4 regions of the Staphylococcus pseudintermedius genome follow, and region 1 is predicted to be linked to each of the others. Evidence: riboswitches for the same ligand, from Rfam matches in the RefSeq annotation. Region 1 holds a riboswitch; each other region holds the start of a gene.
The links. Region 1 has a riboswitch for thiamine pyrophosphate ahead of P3U61_RS10025 (thiamine phosphate synthase). Riboswitches for the same ligand answer to the same signal wherever they lie in the genome.
Positions count from the first base shown of each region.

Region 1 (3,183 bases):
TTTGTTGCGGTACTGTCGCAGAAGATTGTGCACCACTACCGCCCCCGATAGATAAGACTTGGCCAGGGAAGACCATGTTGTTTTGTAATTGATTGGATTGCTTAAGTGCATCAACTGTTGTGCCATATTTTTGCGCGATGGACCAAAGTGAATCACCAGATTGGACTGTGTATTGTGTTGACGCGTCGGCATCTTGATGATTGAGCATAGCGACGGCTGCCGCACCTGAAGTCAACGTACATGCAAATGCGAGTTTTTTCAAAGTATTGCCTCCTTATTTACACGAATGATAAGATGTGTTGAGCAATGAATAACGAAATGTGTAATTTGATTATTAATTCAATCATTATGATAACAAAAATATTATCATATAGGGGAGATGTTACGAATCTGTAATATTGCGGAAAATATAGTTTTACTGTCGTATTGTCCTTGAATGTTGTCACTATCCAATTTATAGAAAATTTGATTTGTAAATCTTTTGAGATAATTAAAGTTTTTGTAATATAAATGTAGTCTTTATCAATGGAATAGTTGTATCATTTCTGCATTTGATTCTGCTGTGACATATCATAAAATAGAAGGAAAGGAGGCAAAATGAGATGGCAACACAAAATCAACGCCGTTCTGCTTACGGCAAAGTATGGTTGTTTTTTATGTATTATTGGCTAATTTTTGGGATTTCAACATATTTTGGACAATTTTTGCCCATAGCATGGCGACAACCACTTTCTATCGGACTACTCGTCTTAATCTTAGCATCAATGGTATTTCAACGTGTGCGCTTTAGTGGCCCGATTATTTCTCACATTTATACCATTGTCGTCGGATTATTATCCTATGCGGCATTTATGTATACATTGCAAGATTTAGGTGCGCGTTTATTTTTCAATATGGTGATTTTAGCCGTATCTGGATTCGTCATTTTTGGTATTCTCGGTTATTTCTGGATTAAAGATGCGTCGAGCTTAGGCAAATATTTATTCGTGACATTAATCGCGCTTATTTTAGCAAGTCTTGTAGGTTGGTGGATTCACAGCCCAGTTTATTATACGATGATTGCAGTTGTCGGGTTATTACTATTTTTACTGTACACACTTTATGACTTCAATCGTATGAAGCGAGGTCAGTTTTCACCACGAGAATTAGGCTTTAATTTATTTATAAACCTTTTCCACATTATTCGTTATGTGTTAGAATTAGCTCGTATCATGAAACGATAAAACAATTGAATATTTCAAATAATCCACTGGAAGTGCCGTTCATAATGGCTGAGATTGAAATGTTGATTTCAAAATTCCTGAACCTGATCCAGTTCGTACTGGCGTAGGAAAGTGGCTGTATTCGTGTCAAATGAGGCTACTTTTCTGTTGTAAATAACGGGGGAGTAGTTTTTTTATTGTGAAGGGAAAGAGAGGGAAAAGGCAATGATGATTGTGATTACACCGTATGTTGTATTAGACGACTGGCATATCAAACGGCTCTGTGTTATTGAAAGTCAGATTGCAGGTGTCATTTTACGGACGCCGATGAATCGACACGCACTCAAGCAATGGCTCATCCAGTTATTGGCGAATGGCTTTCCAAAGTCTAAAGTGATTATCCATACGGATCATACGGATGTGACATTAGCGATGGAACTCAGCATTTCCAATGTGCATTTTAAAGAGGGAGATCACCGTGCTACGTTATTAAAACAAGTACAGCCTCATTATCAAGTGAGCATGTCGACACATTCAGCAGCGATGGTTCGTGACGCAAAAGCGCAGCAATTAGATTTTGTGTTATTCGGACACCTTTTTCCAACCTCTTCAAAACCTGACTTGCCACCGCGCACACAACTTGAAGTGGATGAAGTTTTAGCTATTGATTTTCCGGTAGTGGCATTGGGGGGCATTACAGCTGACACAGTACAACAGATATCGTCTCATTTTACAGGAATCGCGTGTATGAGCAGTGCATTTGGGTATGAACTTCAATCGTTTGAAAAAATGGTTGATTATTGGTCATTAAAGAAGGTGAAATGAATGGAAGTTTTTGTAAATGGAGAGCAGCAACAATTTGAAGAAGGCACAACGGTACAAGACATTTTAGACCATTTCGGTATCGAAGCGAAACGGATGGCAGTCGAACGTAATGCAGCAGTCGTGAAACGTTCTGCATGGGCCACAACTGAAGTACAGCAAGATGATCGATTAGAATTGTTAGAATTTGTGGGAGGCGGTTAACATATGTTTAAAATTGGAGATTTAACATTTCATTCAAGATTATTTTTAGGGACAGGAAAATTTGAAAGTGAAGCGATCCAGTCTAAGGCCATTGAAGCATCCGAAACAGAAGTGCTGACATTTGCGGTCAGACGTATGAGTTTATATGACCGAAGCTTACCGAACCCATTGGCGAATGTCGATTTATCTAAGTTTACAACATTTCCTAATACAGCAGGTGCGAAAACGGCAGAAGAAGCGGTGCGTATTGCCGAATTAGCGCGTGAAGCTGGCGTGTGTGACATGATTAAGGTCGAAGTAATTGGCGATGATGATACGTTATTACCTGACCCACTCGAAACGTACAAAGCTTGTGAAATTTTATTAGAAAAAGGCTACATTGTTTGTCCATATATTTCAGATGATGTCGTGTTAGCCAAGCGACTCGAAAGTTTAGGTGTTCATGCGGTAATGCCACTTGCTTCTCCAATCGGTACAGGTCGTGGTATTACAAATCCACTGAACCTCCGTTATATTATTGAAAAGTGCGAGGTACCCGTTATTGTAGATGCAGGTATTGGTTCAGCCAAAGACTGTGCCGAAGCGATGGAACTTGGTGCAGATGCGATTTTGCTCAATTCAGCTGTATCTCGTGCGCAAGATCCAGTGAAAATGGCTGAAGCGATGAAAAAAGGAATCGAAGCGGGTCGTTTGAGCTACGAAGCAGGCCGTATCCCAATTCGTTATAATGCTGTGCAATCTAGTCCATCTGAGGGGTTAGGCTTTTTATAATGACACGCTATCATAGACAAATTCGCTTCCAGCATTTTGGAGAACAGAGCCAACGTCGATTGCAACAATTACACGTCTTTGTCATCGGTGTCGGCGCTTTAGGCAGTGGCATCGCTGAACAATTGGTAAGAAGTGGTGTCGGTAAATTGACCATCGTCGATAAAGATGTGGTACATTTATCTAA
Region 1 covers NZ_CP120150.1:2,116,973-2,120,155, reverse strand. Annotated here, with positions in the region: gene P3U61_RS10035 (LysM peptidoglycan-binding domain-containing protein) at 1-262, opposite strand, end outside; gene P3U61_RS10030 (Bax inhibitor-1/YccA family protein) at 603-1,223, shown strand; TPP riboswitch at 1,242-1,350, shown strand; gene P3U61_RS10025 (thiamine phosphate synthase) at 1,428-2,027, shown strand; gene thiS (sulfur carrier protein ThiS) at 2,028-2,228, shown strand; gene P3U61_RS10015 (thiazole synthase) at 2,232-2,999, shown strand; gene P3U61_RS10010 (ThiF family adenylyltransferase) at 2,999-3,183, shown strand, end outside.

Region 2 (3,183 bases), 1.3 Mb from region 1:
TGAGCTCTTGACCTTGCATGCCTTCATTGACCAATTGCTCGAGTAAATTTTCCGCATAAACTTGTCGCAATGTATAAATATGACATTCAAATACAACTGAAATGCTGCCATTTAAAGGTGTAATATGCTTGATTGTTGCATCAAATAGTGCAGGATCATTAGACGGTCGCGTAATGACAACACGAATATCTAAAAGTGTTTCTGCCTCCATGTACGCTTGCATCTGTTCTTGATGTATATCTGAAATAACGATTTCTAACACCCAACCCGTACCGCTATTCTCTTTATTAATAATTACACCGTCTAGGAGTTCATATTCAGCCACGCTACTATTTTCAGAAACGATTTGAAAACGAACAGCTTTAAACGTCTTCATTGGAGCCACCTCCATATCATTTAAAAAACTTTACGAAATTTCTATGGTACTTTTCATTATAACGCAATTTTTAAAATAATTCTCGATAAGGCTTAAATATACCTCGATACATACTTTAATTTTATATGAATTTGCATTTTGCCATTTCACAATGAAACGTTTATATTACGGGTACAGGAGGTGAACAACATTAACCATTTTCAAGCAGTAGGTATCATTAACCGCCCGCCCAGTTTTTACGAAAAAGAAGAGAGTTACTTTGTTACCTTTACCGTTGCTGTCACGCGAGAGTATTTAAGTAAAAAACAAAAGCCCATCACTGATTACTTAAATTGTAAAGCGTTCGGTAACATTGCTCTTCAAATTCACGAAACGATCCAAGAGGGGATAACTGTAGCCATAAGCGGGCAAATCCAAACTAGACGTTATGTTCATAATGATGAAAAACGTTATGCTACAGAATTACTCGTTTCACAAATCTCTCCAATTGGTGCAGTAACGATAGAGTCAAATACAGATGAGTTCAACGATGAATAGCAAAGCAACAAGCAAAGATTTTCCAATATTTGATCATCCCACCTATTTTTATTAACCCTTCTCAAAGTATATACTCCGATTGAAATAATTCGATTTATCTCACACCATTACTTTTATCTTCAACATATTGACTTGAGCTCTAGTGATATTTGGTATATAACCTGCTACCTAAATTGTCTATCTATCAACCTTAAAATGAGGTGTATTGGCTATTAAATACGTGCATGTATTTAGTGGCCAATCACCACTTTTATTCTCATTAATATTTATCGAATGATTCATAAGAAATGTAAAATAATCTAATAGAGTCATTTGTTTTGTTAAATTATACATATATTTCGCAATTTGTTTAGTGCTTTTACATAATTGAACTTGCGTTAGGTTTCTGATACATTAAAGGTAACTAAAAAATGAAGGACTACTAGGGGTGCCGATTTGTGGCTGAGATGAATGGATATTCAGACCCTCTGAACCTGATTTGGATGAAACCAACGTAGGGAAGTAGCACATGGACACGCATGCTTTAGTGTGTGAACAAGGCTACTTTTAACGTAGTCTTTTTTCATATTAAAGGAGAATGAAGATGCGTTTTTCTGAACAAATTAAACAAGAAGCTCAACCCATTATTGAACAAATTTATCATGATGGTTTTATACAAGGTATGCTTAACGGGGACATAGCGACAGAATCAGTTAAACATTATTTACGCGCAGACTCACGTTACTTGAATGAATTTGCTAAAATATATGCACTGCTGATCCCTAAAGTGGATACGAAAGATGAAATTCAATTTTTAACAGAACAAATTCAGTTTGCGAGTTCTGGAGAGGTAGAGGCGCATCATATTTTAGCGGACTATGTCGGTGAAGATTATCAAAGTATCATTCAACGAGGGGATTGGTATCCATCTGCCGACCATTATATTAAACATATGTATTATAACGCATATGCTTTTGACAATGTCGCTTTTACCATTGCTGCAATGGCGCCATGTCCATATGTGTACCAACGATTAGGTAAAATGGCGATTGAAAATCATCACTTTGAAGCCAATCATCCATTAAAAGGGTGGTTCGATTTTTACAATAGAGAAATGGATACGTTGTTGTCCTATATTGATCGTTGGCTTGATTCATATGCAGAAGTGAGTTCCGAAAAAGTTCAACAACAATTAAGACAAAACTTTCTACAAAGCACGGTTCATGAGCGAAACTTTTTCAATATGGCCGATCAACTTGAAAAATGGGAATTTGGAGGAGAAAAATGATGAAAAAACCAAAAATTGCGCTAACGATTGCAGGCACAGATCCAAGTGGTGGTGCAGGGGCGATGGCAGACTTGAAATCTTTCCATTCTTGTGGTGTCTATGGTATGGCTGCAGTGACAAGTATCGTGGCTCAAAATTCAATGGGTGTACAACATATTCATAATTTAGAAGCAAGTTGGTTAGAAGAACAATTAGCCAGTGTCTTTAATGATGAAATGCCACATGCGTTAAAGACAGGTATGATTCCGACACCAGAGATGATGGAAGTGATTGCGTCAAATTTGAAAAAGGTGGATATTCCATATGTGATTGACCCAGTTATGGTTGCTAAAAGTGGTGATTCTTTAATGGACCAAAAAGTGCGAAATCGTCTTAAAGAAACACTGTTACCTTATGCAGATGTAGCAACACCTAATGTTCCAGAAGCTGAAGAAATCGCTGGTGTTACAATCGATTCGGTGGAAAAAATTCATCAAGTTGGTCGCTTTTTCATTCATGATATTGGTTCAAAAGGGGTCATTATTAAAGGTGGCCATTTAGAAGGTGATGCCATCGATCACTTATTTACGCAAGAGGGTCATTACGAGTTTAAAAGTGAACGTTTTTCAACGCAACATACACACGGCACAGGATGTACATTTTCAGCCGTCATCACAGCCGAATTAGCTAAAGGAAAATCAGTTTATGACGCCGTAGCTAAAGCAAAAAAATACATCTCATTAGCGATTCAACATACACCAGAAATTGGTAAAGGTCGAGGTCCAGTGAATCACTTTGCATATGAAAAATTAAATGGGTGGGATTAACATGAATTATTTAGCAGCAGTCAGAAAGCAACAACCCCTTGTCGTTTGTTATACAAATGATGTCGTCAAAAATTTTACTGCCAATGGTTTGTTGAGTATGGGGGCAAGTCCGGCAATGAGTGAAGCACCAGAAGAAGCAGTAGATTTTTTCAAGGTAACACAAGGCTTATTAATCAATATAGGTACGTTAACCACGA
Region 2 covers NZ_CP120150.1:797,922-801,104, forward strand. Annotated here, with positions in the region: gene P3U61_RS03590 (YwpF-like family protein) at 1-376, opposite strand, end outside; gene P3U61_RS03595 (single-stranded DNA-binding protein) at 557-913, shown strand; TPP riboswitch at 1,327-1,430, shown strand; gene tenA (thiaminase II) at 1,497-2,180, shown strand; gene thiD (bifunctional hydroxymethylpyrimidine kinase/phosphomethylpyrimidine kinase) at 2,180-2,986, shown strand; gene thiM (hydroxyethylthiazole kinase) at 2,988-3,183, shown strand, end outside.
Region 2: linked by a shared signal. The riboswitch ahead of tenA (thiaminase II) and the one ahead of P3U61_RS10025 (thiamine phosphate synthase) in region 1 are both predicted to bind thiamine pyrophosphate.

Region 3 (3,183 bases), 390 kb from region 1:
CAAATAGAAAAAGATGTGAATCAAATTTCTAATCAACTCCACGGCCGAGATGTGAATTTCTTCATGTTTGAGTCGACATTTGAATCACCCGACGTGGATACTGAGACAGCTGATAAAATTGCATTCCGTCGTCGCTTTTTAGTGCAACACGGTTATGAAAAACAAAGTGATATTACTTATTTACAACCTTCACTAAATCGCAATGGAAAGCCGGTACCGATGGAGTTGTATATTAAAGCGAATATTCCTCTAACGAAAGATATTTACGGCACGAGTATTAAATCTGCCTATATCATTAAATATGTTTTTGCGAACCGTATTCCAAGACATGTGATTTATCCCTTACTCGTTAAAATGGATTTGCGTAAAGAACCTTATGCCTAGGCCCTTGAAATCAACCGTTAAAGCCGTTACAATGATAGAGAGGTAAGACTGACGGTTCACTGAACGCACACTACCGACAGTCTAAAAACATGAGAGAAAGGACCTAATGGCATATGCTAACAAAAGAATTTGCTCAACGATCTGAGCTTAGTGAAAAACAAGTCCGTAAAATTGTCCAACATCTTGAAGAACGCGGCTATCATTTAAACAAGACTGAATATCGTGGACGTGAAGCGACAGACTTTAAAGAAGAAGATATCGAACTCTTCCAAGAAATTGCTGAACGTGTCGCACAAACGAATAGTTACGATCTTGCTTTCGAAGCGCTCGAAAAAGAAAAAGACTTTTTACAGGTCATCGTTAAGGAAAACGATCAACAACTACCTGCTGACCAACAAGTGCCACAATTGATTCAAGAGTTGCGCCACGAAATTAATCAAATGCGTGAAGAACGTCAAATGTTAGGTCAAATGGTCTCACAAGTGCATCAACAACAAGAAGAGCTTAAAGCATTACATCAACAGTTACATACACAGTTGGAGACGAGCAACAAGTCTCTTGAAGCTTTAACTACTGCACAACAACAACAAACAGAGCAACTGTCAAAAACGCAAGAAACCATTGAAACCCAAACGAAAGAACATCAAGAGCTTGCGGAAACGATTCACCGCAACGAGAAAAAAGGTTTCTTCCAACGTTTATTTGGTGGTTAAGCAACATTGATAACAAGCTAAAAATGTAAAATTTGGATTTAACGTCCGTTTGAGTAATACTAATGAATCATTAATAAAAAAAACATAAGCTAGGGGTGCTCGAGGTGAGCTGAGAAAGATGGTATCTTAACTCTTTGAACCTGACGTGGTTAGAACCAACGAAGGGAAGCGCAATATGATGACGAAATCGTCTCAAGATAAATGGCGAGTAGTCACATTATTCTAATCATATATGCTTTCCTCTTGCATCCTTTTATGCAGGAGGTCTTTTTTTATGAAACAAACGCTGATTATTGGTGCAGGTGTTATGGGATTATCTATTGCACGCCAACTCAATTCCAAACATCGTCATATCCGTATCATTGATCGCTCCACCCCACGAATGAACGCGTCTTATGCTGCGGGTGGTATGTTAGGTGCACAAAATGAATTTTTTGAAGATACCCCACTTTATCGACTTGCAATGAAAAGTCGTGCGATGATGCCTGAATTAGCCCAAGCCTTGGAGCGCGAAACGGGGGTTCATATCGAATATCAACAGCACGGACTCATCAAAGTCGCTTCTCAACCTCAAGATGTCCAAGCCGTCCATCAACAGTATGAATTTTTACACCATCACGATCACACTGTCACTCAACTGTCGACGGAACAATTAACGCAACGGTTTCCCCATCTCGATCCATCACAAAGTGCCGCGTTCAAAATTCAAGACGACGGCCAAATTAATGCAAACCTTTATACACAGGCGCTTATTGCTTCGGCCATGCAACGTTCCCATATCGAATTAATGACGCATACGGAGGTTTACTCATTACAGCGCCTCCATTACTGTTACCGTGTTGAGACGTCAAAAGGCACATTTGAGGCTGACGAACTCATTATTGCAGCTGGTGCATGGAGTGGCGCATTACTTCAACAGTTAGGTTTCGAATTACCGACACATCCTGTTAAAGGTGACGTTAAATTGATTGCGTCTGATTACGCCGGTTTAAAAGAAACGATTTTTAATATGAACGGTTGTTACATCGTCCCAAAATTGCCGAATCGCTTCTTAATTGGTGCAACATCCGATTATGATTGTTGGGACACTGAAAACAATGACGACAACCTTGCTTGGCTTGATCACGAAAGTGTGAACATGATTCCTGCATTACGATCACACCATGTCATTAAAACTTGGACAGGGATTCGCCCTATTACGGAAGATGAAATCCCTATTATGGGCGAAATTGCACCTCAACTTTTCGTGACGACAGGGCATTATCGTAACGGAATTTTACTGTCACCCATTGCTGGTCAACTGATGGCGCAACTCGTTGATGAAGATAGCGAAGCCCGACATCAGCTTGCTCCATTTAGACCTAAAATAAAACAAATATAAAAAATATATCTTGATTTTATGTTTCCTTACTATTATCCTATTATAGAAGTCGGAATTAAAAAGGAAGCGTATTTATGTCTATTTTTTTAGTGATTATTAATTTAATTATTTTTCTTCTCGCCTTATTAAGCCTGTGGGTGATGGCGAAAAAACATGTCAAATTCCCTAAACGCGTGTTCTTTGCACTTGGTTTAGGTATCGTATTAGGCCTCCTACTCCACCTTGTTTATGGTGTTGAAGGCACAGTCACATCTCAAACAACGGATTGGGTCGGCTTAATTGGGAATGGGTATATTGCATTGCTACAAATGATTGTCATTCCACTTATTTTTGTTTCTATCGTCGCGGCATTTACGAAAATTGAAATTGGAGAAAAGTTTGCTAAAGTCGGCAGCTTCATCTTCATGTTTTTGATTGGTACCGTAACAATTGCAGCGATGATCGGTATTATCTATGCACTCGCATTCAATTTAGATGCTTCAAGTATTGACTTAGGGCAGGCAGAAAACGCTCGTAGCGCCGAAATTGCTGATAAAGCAAAAGGGCTGACTGCGACAACATTACCAACACAAATTTTAGAATTGTTACCGTCAAATCCATTTTTAGATTTCACTGGTGCACGTGCAACTTCTACTATTGCAGTCGTGATCTTTGCCGCATTTGTAGGCTTTGCATTTTTACGTGTCGCACATAAACAACCTGAAA
Region 3 covers NZ_CP120150.1:2,506,693-2,509,875, forward strand. Annotated here, with positions in the region: gene P3U61_RS11875 (hypothetical protein) at 1-384, shown strand, start outside; gene P3U61_RS11880 (hypothetical protein) at 498-1,097, shown strand; TPP riboswitch at 1,179-1,281, shown strand; gene thiO (glycine oxidase ThiO) at 1,372-2,478, shown strand; gene P3U61_RS11890 (L-cystine transporter) at 2,553-3,183, shown strand, end outside.
Region 3: linked by a shared signal. The riboswitch ahead of thiO (glycine oxidase ThiO) and the one ahead of P3U61_RS10025 (thiamine phosphate synthase) in region 1 are both predicted to bind thiamine pyrophosphate.

Region 4 (3,183 bases), 720 kb from region 1:
ATTGCCGCCAAAGCAGGCGTTGACATTCATCTGATCGTCCCTAATAAGCCAGATCAACCGTTTGTGCACTGGGCGACGTTAACGACAGTCGCGCAACTGATGAAGGATGGCGTCAATGTGTACACGTATGAAAACGGCTTTATTCACTCTAAAATGATGGTCATTGATGGTGAAGTCGCATCGGTCGGTTCAGCGAATATGGACGAACGAAGCTTTAAACTGAACTTTGAAGTCAATGCGATTATGTATAACGAAGAGATTGCGCAAACATTAATAGCAGCGTTTAAAGAAGATTTGAAAGTGTCGAAAAAATTGACACCAGAACGTTATGCGGCCCGCTCAAATTGGGTGAAATTCAAGCAGTCTATCGCAAAACTACTGTCCCCGATTTTATAAACTTTTTTTGTATTTGAACTTGATATTACGATTGTCATCAAAGGTTCGCGTTCCCAGGGACTGACCCTTCAACTAACCAACGCTTTGTTTATACAGTTACATGAGACGACGCGTTGGTGGATTTTCCGGGCCATCTGATCCCTCGGGAGTCTCACCCAGATGCCAATCATGCGTTAAATACAGCCAAGAAACAAATAGCCGAATTTTTATGGATGTCAGAATATTTTACGTCAAATTTGATGGATGTGTATATTTCATATATGCAAGGTATCGTTTGGTGGTTATTTAGATAACACATTGATCAACTTTTTGTTTATATTGAAGAAGTATATAAAAGCAATATATAGAAAACTATATTCTACTTAATTTGATAATCAAATGACAAAAATAAAATAATTCAATCAATTTTATGATAGTAATTGTCATTTTACATTTTTAGTGATACGATACTGTTGTAAAACTAAAAATTGAACTTGCTAGGGGTGCCATTAATGCGCTGAAAGAGGTGAACGCCTCAACCCTTTGAACCTGATCTAGATCATACTAGCGTAGGGAAGCAAACGAAACCTTCATGACTGACTGGTGCGCATTTGTCAGGCGAAATCGTGTTGTGATGCAACATACATGATTTGGACTCACTTTTGACGCATTTTAATAGATTCGTTCGTTTTCGTACGCACTTTAGAATTATTCTGAGTGCGTTTTTATTTTGCCTATTATTTTCAGTGTTGTTAATGCCTCTTAGTGAAGTCAGAGGGGGTTAATGGAATGAAACAAGAACAAATTGAATTAAAGAAAAACTTTCCAGCAAGTCAACGTATTTTTAAGCAAGGTGAAGATGCGGATATTCAAGTCCCATTTCGCCAAATCGCATTGTCTGAAACAGTAACTGAACAAGGGACAACGGAAAATGAACCTTTCATCGTCTATGATACAGCGGGGCCTTATCATGATGACACATATGAAGTCGATGTTACGAAAGGCATTCCGGCACTGCGCACAAATTGGATTGAAGACCGTCAAGATGTCGAACATTATGAAGGCCGTCGTGTGCAATCAATCGACAATGGTTACCATTCAGCAACGCATAAAAATATTGTTGAACATCCATTCAAATATCAACCGAGACGTGCACAAGAGGGGAAACGCGTGACACAAATGTATTATGCGAAACAAGGTATCATCACTAAAGAAATGAAGTTCGTTGCAGCACGTGAAAATGTCAGTCCAGAATTTGTCAGAGATGAGATTGCGAGAGGGCGCGCGATTATTCCGAACAACATCAATCATCCTGAATCAGAACCCATGATTATCGGTAAAAACTTTCAAGTGAAGATTAATGCAAATATCGGTAACTCTGCTGTATCGTCCTCTATTGAAGCAGAAATTGAAAAGTTAGTCTGGGCGATTCATTGGGGGGCTGATACGATGATGGACTTATCGACAGGAAAAAACATTCATGCGACACGAGAGTATTTAATCTGTAACTCGCCAGTTCCAGTTGGTACGGTGCCGATTTATCAAGCGTTGGAAAAAGTGAACGGTATCGCGGAAGACTTAACCTGGGAAATATATCGAGATACTTTAATTGAACAAGCTGAACAAGGTGTGGATTACTTTACGATTCATGCAGGTGTCTTATTACGCTATGTGCCATTAACAGTGGATCGTTTAACAGGCATCGTGTCTCGTGGTGGCTCAATTATGGCGCAATGGTGTTTGGCCCATCACGAAGAAAGCTTTTTATACACGCATTTTGATGAAATTTGTCAAATATTGAACCGTTATGATATTGCGGTGTCATTAGGTGATGGTTTACGTCCGGGTTCGATTTATGATGCAAATGATGAAAGTCAAATTGCTGAACTGAAAACGTTAGGTGAATTGACCGATATTGCTTGGGAACACGATGTCCAAGTGATGATAGAAGGACCTGGGCATGTACCGATGCATAAAATTAAAGAAAACCAAGAGTTGGCAGACTTTTATTGTAAAGAAGCGCCATTTTATACACTCGGACCGCTAACAACCGATATTGCACCGGCATATGACCACATCACATCAGCGATTGGTGCAGCTCAAATCGCGAGTCATGGGACAGCGATGTTATGTTATGTGACACCTAAAGAGCATCTCGGCTTACCGAATAAAGAGGACGTGCGTGATGGCGTCGTGACGTACAAAATCGCCGCACATGCCGCTGATATCGCTAAAGGGTTACCGGGTGCGACAGATCGAGATGATGCGATTAGTAAAGCCCGCTTTGAATTTAGATGGATAGATCAGTTTAACTTATCGCTTGATCCTGAACGCGCACGTGCTTTTCATGATGAAACATTGCCGGCAGAATCAGCTAAAGTGGCGCATTTCTGTAGTATGTGTGGACCGAAATTCTGTTCAATGCGTATTTCTCACAATATCCGTGATGCGCATAAAGAAAAATTAGCAGGGATGCAAGAAATGGCTGAAGAATTTAAAGCACAAGGAAGTAAGATTTACCATTAATCGAAATAAGGAAGAGGGTGGGATCAATATAGTTTTCCCAGCCTCTATTCATTTTATTTTTGCTTGTTTGGTAGGTATACAAGTTTTGTGTTATATAAAAAATATCATTATTCTCTAAATGTTTTCTATAGATGTATTACAGCTAAAAATTTGAAATTATGGGAAAAAGTTGTATGATTTTATTATCTCAAAATAGAAATAGGTGAAAATGAAATGAATAACACAAAAAATATCAAACATGCCTATCCTTATCTCGGCATTGTCATTTTATTACATATTGTC
Region 4 covers NZ_CP120150.1:265,615-268,797, forward strand. Annotated here, with positions in the region: gene cls (cardiolipin synthase) at 1-396, shown strand, start outside; TPP riboswitch at 865-968, shown strand; gene thiC (phosphomethylpyrimidine synthase ThiC) at 1,165-2,901, shown strand; gene P3U61_RS01065 (HoxN/HupN/NixA family nickel/cobalt transporter) at 3,115-3,183, shown strand, end outside.
Region 4: linked by a shared signal. The riboswitch ahead of thiC (phosphomethylpyrimidine synthase ThiC) and the one ahead of P3U61_RS10025 (thiamine phosphate synthase) in region 1 are both predicted to bind thiamine pyrophosphate.